DNA from 4 places in the Metabacillus sp. KH_069 genome. Region 1 is predicted to be linked to each of the others. Evidence: riboswitches for the same ligand, from Rfam matches in the RefSeq annotation. Region 1 holds a riboswitch; each other region holds the start of a gene.
What was found. A riboswitch is a leader RNA that binds a small molecule or an ion and turns the genes downstream of it on or off. The one in region 1 is predicted to bind S-adenosylmethionine.
Positions count from the first base shown of each region.

Region 2: it holds a riboswitch for S-adenosylmethionine, as region 1 does, so the genes downstream of both, AC3ISE_RS04930 (bifunctional homocysteine S-methyltransferase/methylenetetrahydrofolate reductase) here and AC3ISE_RS19175 (O-acetylhomoserine aminocarboxypropyltransferase/cysteine synthase family protein) in region 1, are expected to answer to the same signal.
Region 3: it holds a riboswitch for S-adenosylmethionine, as region 1 does, so the genes downstream of both, AC3ISE_RS04815 (MetQ/NlpA family ABC transporter substrate-binding protein) here and AC3ISE_RS19175 (O-acetylhomoserine aminocarboxypropyltransferase/cysteine synthase family protein) in region 1, are expected to answer to the same signal.
Region 4: it holds a riboswitch for S-adenosylmethionine, as region 1 does, so the genes downstream of both, AC3ISE_RS05470 (methionine biosynthesis PLP-dependent protein) here and AC3ISE_RS19175 (O-acetylhomoserine aminocarboxypropyltransferase/cysteine synthase family protein) in region 1, are expected to answer to the same signal.

Region 1 covers NZ_CM174460.1:3,801,178-3,803,373, forward strand. The annotation lists gene AC3ISE_RS19175 (O-acetylhomoserine aminocarboxypropyltransferase/cysteine synthase family protein) at 55-1,377, opposite strand; SAM riboswitch class I at 1,448-1,556, opposite strand; gene AC3ISE_RS19180 (hypothetical protein) at 1,634-1,963, opposite strand; gene AC3ISE_RS19185 (thioredoxin family protein) at 2,123-2,196, opposite strand, start outside.
Region 2 covers NZ_CM174460.1:987,393-989,588, forward strand. The annotation lists gene AC3ISE_RS04930 (bifunctional homocysteine S-methyltransferase/methylenetetrahydrofolate reductase) at 1-1,411, opposite strand, end outside; SAM riboswitch class I at 1,490-1,621, opposite strand; gene AC3ISE_RS04935 (YajQ family cyclic di-GMP-binding protein) at 1,805-2,196, opposite strand, start outside.
Region 3 covers NZ_CM174460.1:952,622-954,817, reverse strand. The annotation lists gene AC3ISE_RS04815 (MetQ/NlpA family ABC transporter substrate-binding protein) at 330-1,148, opposite strand; SAM riboswitch class I at 1,219-1,326, opposite strand; gene AC3ISE_RS04810 (phytoene/squalene synthase family protein) at 1,735-2,196, opposite strand, start outside.
Region 4 covers NZ_CM174460.1:1,092,005-1,094,200, reverse strand. The annotation lists gene metC (cystathionine beta-lyase) at 1-84, opposite strand, end outside; gene AC3ISE_RS05470 (methionine biosynthesis PLP-dependent protein) at 71-1,195, opposite strand; SAM riboswitch class I at 1,365-1,494, opposite strand; gene AC3ISE_RS05465 (DMT family transporter) at 1,566-2,196, opposite strand, start outside.

The DNA of each region.
Region 1 (2,196 bases):
ACGAGTGTGATTTTATCATGTGTCAAAAGAAGGTGTCAATCCTAAAGTGTTTTATTAATTTGAAAAGACGGATGATTCAATTAATGATTTCACACCTGTTGCTTGTTCAATCGCTTGTTCCAGATCCTCTAAAAGGTCATCAATATGTTCAATTCCAACTGACAATCGGATTAAATCTTCTGTTACTCCTGATTTTTTCAATCCTTCTGCATCCAGCTGCTGATGTGTCGTGCTGGCAGGATGAATGATCAGGCTTTTGGCATCTCCGACATTGGCTACATGTGACCAAAGATTAACGGAATTAATGACCTTTGCACCTGCTGCACGGCCGCCTTCAATGCCGAACACGACTACTGCTCCTGCTCCTTTAGCCAAATATTTATCCGCAAGATTCTTATCAGGATGCTGTTCATCTTCCGGGTACAGGACCCATTTAACAGCAGGATGCTCATTCAAATATTCAACAACTTTTCTCGTGTTAAAAATATGCTCTTTCATTCTTACATGAAGGGTCTCAAGCCCCAGATTAAATTGAAAGGCATTAAACGGACTAATAGCCGGGCCTAAATCCCTCAAAAGCTGAACCCGTGCTTTTACTATGAAAGCTGCTTCAGGCAATGCCTCCGCATATACCAGATTGTGATAACTTGGATCTGGAGTCGTAAAGCCCGGGAACTTACTTGAGTTCCAATCAAACTTTCCTCCGTCTACGATAATTCCGCCGAGTGTCGTGCCATTTCCAAGAAGCCATTTCGTTGCAGAGTGAATAACAATATCTGCTCCGTGCTCGATTGGCCTGCATAAATACGGAGTTGCAAAGGTATTATCAACAATTAAAGGGATTCCTGCTTCATGAGCAATTTTCGCAACTGCCTCTATGTCAAGAACCTGAAGACTCGGATTGCCGATTGTTTCGGCAAAAATCGCCTTTGTTTTCGGTGTAATGGCGTTCCGGAAATTCTCTGGTTCATTCGCATTTACGAACTTAGTCTGAATCCCGTACTTGGGCAATGTCGTCTGAAAAAGATTGTAGGTGCCCCCGTAAAGGCTTGAGGCAGAGACAATCTCATCTCCTGTTCCGGCAATATTTAATATTGAGAGCGTGATTGCTGCCATGCCGCTTGCCACAGCAAGACTTCCAACTCCCCCTTCTAACTGGGCAACTCTTTCTTCGAAAACCGTGGATGTAGGATTATGTATACGGGTATAAATGTAACCCTGCTCCTTTAAGGCAAATAAATCGGATGCGTGTTCAGTATCATTAAAAACATAAGCGTTAGACTGATAGATCGGCACAGCCCGCGCTCCTGTCGCCGGATCTTTCTGCAGCCCCCCATGTACATTTACCGTTTCAAGCCGATACTTTTTTTGTCCCATTTTCCCCATCTCCCTTAAATAATTTCAAATAAAATACCCCTTCATAGAAGAGGTACAATTACCATATCTCTTCTTATCTGCCAGAGCTGTCTGCCTGCTCTGCTGGAATTGGCACCGTGTTAAATCAACCGGTTGCCGGGCTTCATCGGGCCAAGTCCCTCCGCCTCTCTTGATAAGGTTATTCGCACTTAAATCTACATGAATTGTAACACTCCTTTATTTCTTCCGTCAATTAGTAGTTTGAATTTTTAGATAATTATTTAGACAGCTGAATAATGGATTCAAGTCTCAATACATTGCGAAAAGACCCCTTAACCTCCAGTGCTCCAAGCTTAGCAAGCTGCAGAAGTCTGATTGGTGTATGAAAACAGTCTGAAAGATGATCTTCATCACCAGACACCAGTACATGTGCTGAAAGATGATCATTGCCGCTGCTCAGAAAACACGTGCCTTTTTTCAGCACTAGAAGAACTGGCTTTTGTTTCGAGCCGGAACTGGTTATCTGTATTCTCAATTCTTCTATAGGAAGCAGCGGCTGGATAAAATGAGACGCATTCATTTTTTCTACAAACGAAAATAAGTCCATTTTTTGTCTCTCCATTTCTTTCTTTTCTGATCGTAAAGTATTAATTCGTTTTCATACGAACCAACACCTTTAAGAAAGGTTCGACACTTTATTGGACTTGGACAGACAAAATAATCGTTATTTTCTATTTCCCAAGAAATATGTCAAATGCCGCCCTTCTCAGGCGGCATATTCTTTCAATATTTGATAAATATGTTCTACAGAATGAAAGGCATATTTCTTTTGCGCAACTT
Region 2 (2,196 bases), 1.6 Mb from region 1:
TAGGGTTAAACGCGGCAGCTACTGAGAAATTGGTTTTTTCTCCAAGCGGTTTACCTGAATAAGAAAGGCCGTCGTTAAATTGCTTGATTAAGCTGATCAAATCAAATGATGAAAGATCATAAACCGATGTTGCTCCCGGAAAATCCCCGATTTTTGATGGATCGCCTGTGATTGCTAAGACATCTGTAAGTCCAAGTGTATGAAGACCCATCAAATGAGATTGAAGGCCAATTAAATTGCGGTCGCGGCATGTAATATGAATTAAAGACCTGAGCCCAAGTGTTTGCTGAACGATGGACCCAACAGCAACATTGCTAATCCGCGGTGACGCAAGCGAGTTATCTGCAAGAGTTAAGGCATCGATTCCAGCAGCCTGCAGAGCTTTTGCTCCTTTTAAAAATTTGTCTATTCCAAGTTTTTTAGGAGGATCAAGTTCTACAATCAGAGAACGTTTCTCGCTCACTATTTCCTGCAGGGGAGGGTACTTTCTTTCCGCTGCTGACGTGACAGAAATCTCTTCTTTTCTGATTTTCACTTTCTTCTCTGTAACTGGAGCCAGGCCTTTAAGCGCTGCTGCCATTGCTTCAATGTGCAATGGCGTTGTGCCGCAGCACCCGCCGATCAGTCTTGCTCCCTGATTTCTGAAGGCAAGAGCACTTTCTGCAAAATATTTTTCTCCTGAGCCATACACAAGTCTGCCTTCTTCAAGAGTAGGCAAGCTGCTGTTTGGATAAACAGATAAGTACGCTTTATCAGGCAGCGGAATTTCTTCAAGTGAAGAAAGCATATGGTAAGGTCCCAGTCTGCAATTCAGCCCGACAACATCCGCACCAAGTGCTTCAAGCTGAGAAAGGCCTTCATGCAGAGGTGTTCCGTCCTGCAGCACCCCGATTTCGTGCAGGGAGATGTTTGTAATAATCGGGATATTCGTTTCTTTTCTCGCTATCTCTAATACTGTTTTTATTTCCTCGAGATCATAATAGGTTTCAAGCAGAAGGCCGTCGACCTCTTCACTGAGCAAAAGGTAAAGCTGTTCCCTGAAATTTCTTTTAATGTCTTCAAGAGAATAGGCGTTTTTTTTGAAAGCACGGATGCCTCCAATTGTGCCGAGAACATAAGTGTCATTGCCGGCTGCTGCTTTTTTGGCAATCTGCACAGCAGTACGGTTGATCGCTCTCACTTCATCTTCTAATCCGTATCTTGAAAGCTTAATATAATTGGCGCCGTACGTATTTGTCTGAATAACATCCGCACCGGCTGCAATATAAGCCTTATGGACATTTAAGATTTCATCAGGCTTTGATAAATTCAATTCTTCGAAACATCGGTCCACTCCGTGAGAATAAAGCAGTGTTCCCATTGCTCCGTCGCCAATCAGGATCTTGTTCTGTAAATCGTTTAAAAGTGTCAAACTCCAAACCTCCTTCATGCAAGTAAAGAAAACAAAAAAAGCCTTCCAAGAAGAAGACTTTTGAACGTTCAGGACTTCTTCTTATCGTTCGATGGATGCATCGCTGGAATTAGCACCTTGGAATGAAAGCTCTGCTGAATACAGATGGTTTCATTATGCCAGGTTGCTGAAGCTTCAAAGGGCCAGTCCCTCAGCTTCTCTAGATAAGAATGGTGAAATATGAAATTAGCAAAAAGATATTATATCTAATTTACATGTTTTTTCGGATAGATTCAATACAAAAGTAAAAGTTTTCTGAATAGACGGGGAATTTATTGAGGATAGATCAAAAGGAAAACCTGCCGAACAGCTAAACAAACACCCGGCTGAGAAGAGCCCGGGTGTTCGTTCACTTTATCTGAAATTAAGAAACTGGACGTCAATCGGCAAGTCTGCACCGCGAACGGCTGCAATTACCTGCTGAAGGTCGTCCTTATTTTTGCCGGTTACGCGGACCTGATCATCCTGAACCTGTGTTTTTACTTTTAAACCAGAATTTTTAATAATGGCATTAATCTTTTTCGCATTATCCTTATCAATACCCTGAATCAGCTTAGCACGCTGGCGAATCGTACCGCCGGATGCGCCTTCAATCTTGCCGTAATCAATATTCCTGGTCGCCACATTGCGCTTAATCAGTTTGGAAACAAAAACATCCTTTAACTGATCCATTTTAAACTCATCATCTGAGACTAGAACAATCTCTTCTTTTTCAAGAGAAATGCTGCTTTTGCTCCCTTTAAAAT
Region 3 (2,196 bases), 1.6 Mb from region 1:
CTGGGAATGAGGCCACTTTTTAAGCTTTGAATCGTTAAAAATGGCGGCACTACTGGGAATGACGCCACTTTTTAAGCTTTGAATCGTTAAAAATGGCAGCACTACTGGGAATGACGCCACTTTTTAAGCTTTGTATCGATAAAAACGGCAGCACTACTGGGAATGATGCCACTTGTTAAGCTTTGTATCGATAAAAATGGCAGCACTACTGGGAATGACGCCACTTTTTAAGCTTTGAATCGTTAAAAATGGCGGCACTTCTGGGAATGATGCCACTTTTTAGCTTTGTATCGTCAAAAGTGGTAGTACTGCGGGTAGCTCCTTTCTCTCTATTGCTTCTGTTCCATCCATTCAGGCTTTCCAAAACCTGCAAAATCTTTATCAATCGCTTTTTCAAACCCTTCAGATTGAACAACTTCCTTAATATCTTCAGCAATCTCTGAATCTGCATCTTTCGTATTCATCACGACACGATTGCGGTGCACATCATTCATATCCTCAAGCTTAACTGCGTCTGCAAGATTCATTTTCGCAGCTAAAGCAAAATTCCCCGGTACTGCAGACAAATCTGTATCCTCCACTGCTCTTGGCAATTGGGCAGCTTCTACAGGAACGAATGTTAGTTTTTTAGGATTTTTGATCACATCTTTTTCAGATACTTGGATCGGACTCACATCTTCATTCAGCTCGACTAATCCTCCATCTTTCAAAATCTGGAGAGCGCGCGCTGCGTTGGTTGGATCATTTGGAATCGCCACAGTCGCGCCCTCCTTCACTTCACTGAGGGATTTGATTTTGTCAGAATAAATTCCCATAGGTGCAGTAGGCACAGTAATCACTTCGGATAAATCCAATTTGCTTTGTTTTGCGAAGGTTTCCATATAGATTTTATGCTGAAACAGATTAGCATCAAGCTCATCATTGCCGAGCGCCTGATTTGGCTGAATGTAATCATTGAATTGAACAACCTCAACTTCGTAGCCTTTTTCCTCAAGTCCCGGTTTTATAGCCAGCTCAACCATATCTGTGTAAGGACCTGCTGAAGCTCCAATCTTAATACTCTTCTTTTCTCCATCTGCTCCTTCTGCACCGCAAGCAGATAAGACTCCCATAACAAGTACAATAAGAGCTAAAACTAATTTTTTCATTCTTTCTCCTCCTATTTTTCCACACAAAAAAATTCCCCTTTCATTCAGAAAGAGGAATCGTATGTATGACGACTTATCTTCCAGAATGAACAATCATTCTGCAGGATTTAGCACCGTTCCATTTAAGGAGGTTGCCGGACTTCGCAGGGCCTGTTCCCTCAGTCTCTCTTGATAAGCAAGCTATTAAATTTGAATAACGTAATTTTATCCTGTATATTCCAATCTGTCAATCACTATTTTAGAATAATCAAAATAGTGAGATTAAAAACCGACAAAAAGCACCGTCCCGATGAAGACGGTGGTTCAGCTATCAGGTCAGGTCAGCTGCTTTTACTGCACTTTACCTTTGCTACTTGACCAAGTTAATGCTGCTAAACTGCTTTTACTACACTTTATCCTTTATACCTGACCAAGTTTATGCTGCTAAACTGCTTTTACTGCACTTTACACTTTATACCTGACCAAGTTTGTGCTGCTAAACAGCTTTTACTGCACTTTACCTTTTATACCCGACCAAGTTTATACTGCTGCCCGCGTAAACCTCACCAGCCTCATAAATTCTGGCTGCCGCAGAGCCAATTCAGAATCAGATCTGCGACAGTATAGCATGTTTTTCTTCATTCGAAACAAAGTTCCGCTCACCGAACACATCGTAGTCATTCAAACGGATTTTATTGAGTATAGCTCTGTAAAAGTGTCCGGCAGCTTTTACAGGTGCTCGGGCATGAAGAGGATACTCATTCATCGTCAGCATCGCCGTGTCATACTGTTTCTCCGCTTCAGCGGCAAGATGCTCCCATACTCTGATGAATTCTGGAGTAACGTTCTGCTGCTGAAGATCCCGCTCTGTCAGCTGATGTTTTCGCATAATGTCTTTAGGGACATAAATCCGGTCACGTTCGAGATCCTCACCGATATCACGCAAAATATTTGTCAGCTGCATCCCAAGTCCAAGTGCAATGGCTCCCTCTCTAAGAACCGTCTTCTTTTTAGGTGCCAGAATGGGCAGAAGCATCAGACCGACTGTACTTGCAACATGATAGGAATA
Region 4 (2,196 bases), 1.7 Mb from region 1:
CACGCTTACCGCTCCTGTTTCTTTTTGCACCTTTTGACGATTGTGGAGCAGTTTCGTCTCGAATTTCCAATCACCGTTGCTCAACTTTCTCCGCCTCCTTCATCAGTTCAAATGCCTGTGTTAAGTCAAGTTCCAAATCTCCTGCGTATTCAATGCCGACAGAAAATCGCAAAAGCCTGTTGCACACGCCGTTTGCAGCGCGAATCTCTTCAGGAATATCCATATGTGTCTGTGTTGCGGGATATGTGATAAAGCTTTCCACTCCGCCTAAGCTTTCAGCAAATGTAATCGTCTTTAAGGCCTTTAAAAATGGATTGACCCATTCTTCCTTCTGCAGCCTAAATGAAAGCATTCCGCCTTTGCCCGGATAAAGCACATCTGTCACCTCAGACTGATTTTCAAGAAAAGATGCGAGCTGGCCCGCATTTCTCTCATGCTGGTTCATCCGCAGAGCCAAGGTTTTCATGCCGCGGATCAAGAGCCAGGAATCAAAAGGAGAAAGCACCCCGCCGATTGCGTTGTGATGCTGGGCAAGCTCTTCGCACAGCTCCGTTCCCTTCGCAACAACCAAACCGGCAAGCACATCATTGTGACCGCCCAAATATTTAGTGGCACTATGGATCACGATGTCAGCTCCGTCTAAAATCGGTGTTTGCAGAATCGGCGTATAGAACGTGTTGTCGACAATCAGCAGCAAATTGTTTTCACGGGCTATTTTCGCAATCTTGCTGACCTCTGTTTCCTGCATCAAAGGATTTGTCGGGGTCTCAAGAAAAATGGCCTTTGTGCGTTCATTGATCAGCTGCTGCGTACAGTCCCCGTCTTTAAAATCTGCGTAGTGAAAAACAAGGCCATATTTTCTCCATTCCCGTTCGAATAATCGGTAAGTACCTCCATACAAATCAGAGGATACAATGAGCTCGTCTCCGCTTTTAAACAATGCCATAAGCGTCTGAATCGCTGCCATCCCTGAACTGAATGCATAACCCTGATCTCCGTGCTCAAGCTCTGCAATGGCCTTTTCAAGAATCTGCCGCGTCGGGTTTCCGGTGCGGACGTAATCAAATCCTGTTGATTCCCCAATACCATTGTGCCTGTAGGCTGTAGAAAAATAGACGGGCGGATTCACGGTTCCCGTTGCGTTTTCACTTCGATTTCCAATTTGAGCTAAGATTGTTTCAATGCGTTCTGACATTTCCAACACCGTCCCATAATAGTTTCTGCAAGTTTTTCTCCATTTGTGTGTTTAAACCTAAAGACTGCCATTCCATCTAATCCGGCAAAAAGACTGCATCCCAATAATATAAAAATAAAAAACGTCTTCCTCATTTAAGAAGAAGACGTTAATATCGAATGATTGCTTCTCCTTATCTCCCAAGCTTATTACCTGCGCTTGCTGGATTTAGCACCTTGGTTCGAACAGAAAGATTCCCCGTTCTTTTCCGGTTGCTGAGATTTCACAGGGCCAGAACCCTCCATCTCTCTGGATAAGAATAAATAGTATGAACTTTTTGAATTGATTGTTTTTATAACCTTATCTCATTATCAAATATTTTGCAAGGCTTTTATGAATATTTACGGTTTACCATCATCACCCCGGCAATAATCAGAAGACCTCCGGCCACGCTTGCCTTCAAAATCGGTTCATGCAGCAATATCACTGCTGCAATCACAGTTGCAAGGGGTTCAAAGTACAGAAAAGATGACACTTTAGTTGCCTCCATGACTTCGAGCGCTTTGCCCCAAAACCAGTATGCGACTGCGGAGACAAAAATTCCGAGAAACAGCAAATGAGTCCAATTTTCCTTTGTCAGATAAGCCATCTGAACCAAGCCATTATTTCTTAAAAAGAAAGGAAGAGTCATGATAAAGCCGAAGGAGCATGTATAAAAAGTAACTGTCAGCGCGGGATATGGGATCTTCAGTTTTTTTATCAAAATCGAATAAACCGCCCAATTCAATGTACTTAAAATCATCAGCAAGTAACCGATGTTAGCGTGAAAAGGTAAAGACCCGCCTTGTCCATATGAAGTTATTAAAAGAACGCCGAGTACAGCAATTGTCATGCCCGCTGCTTTAAAAAGCGTAAATGTTTCTTTCAAAAAGAGAGTGGCCAGAACAGCTGTGAAAATCGGGGAAAAAGAGATGATCCATCCCGCTTGCGATGCCTGAATAGACTGTAAGGCTGCTGCTTGA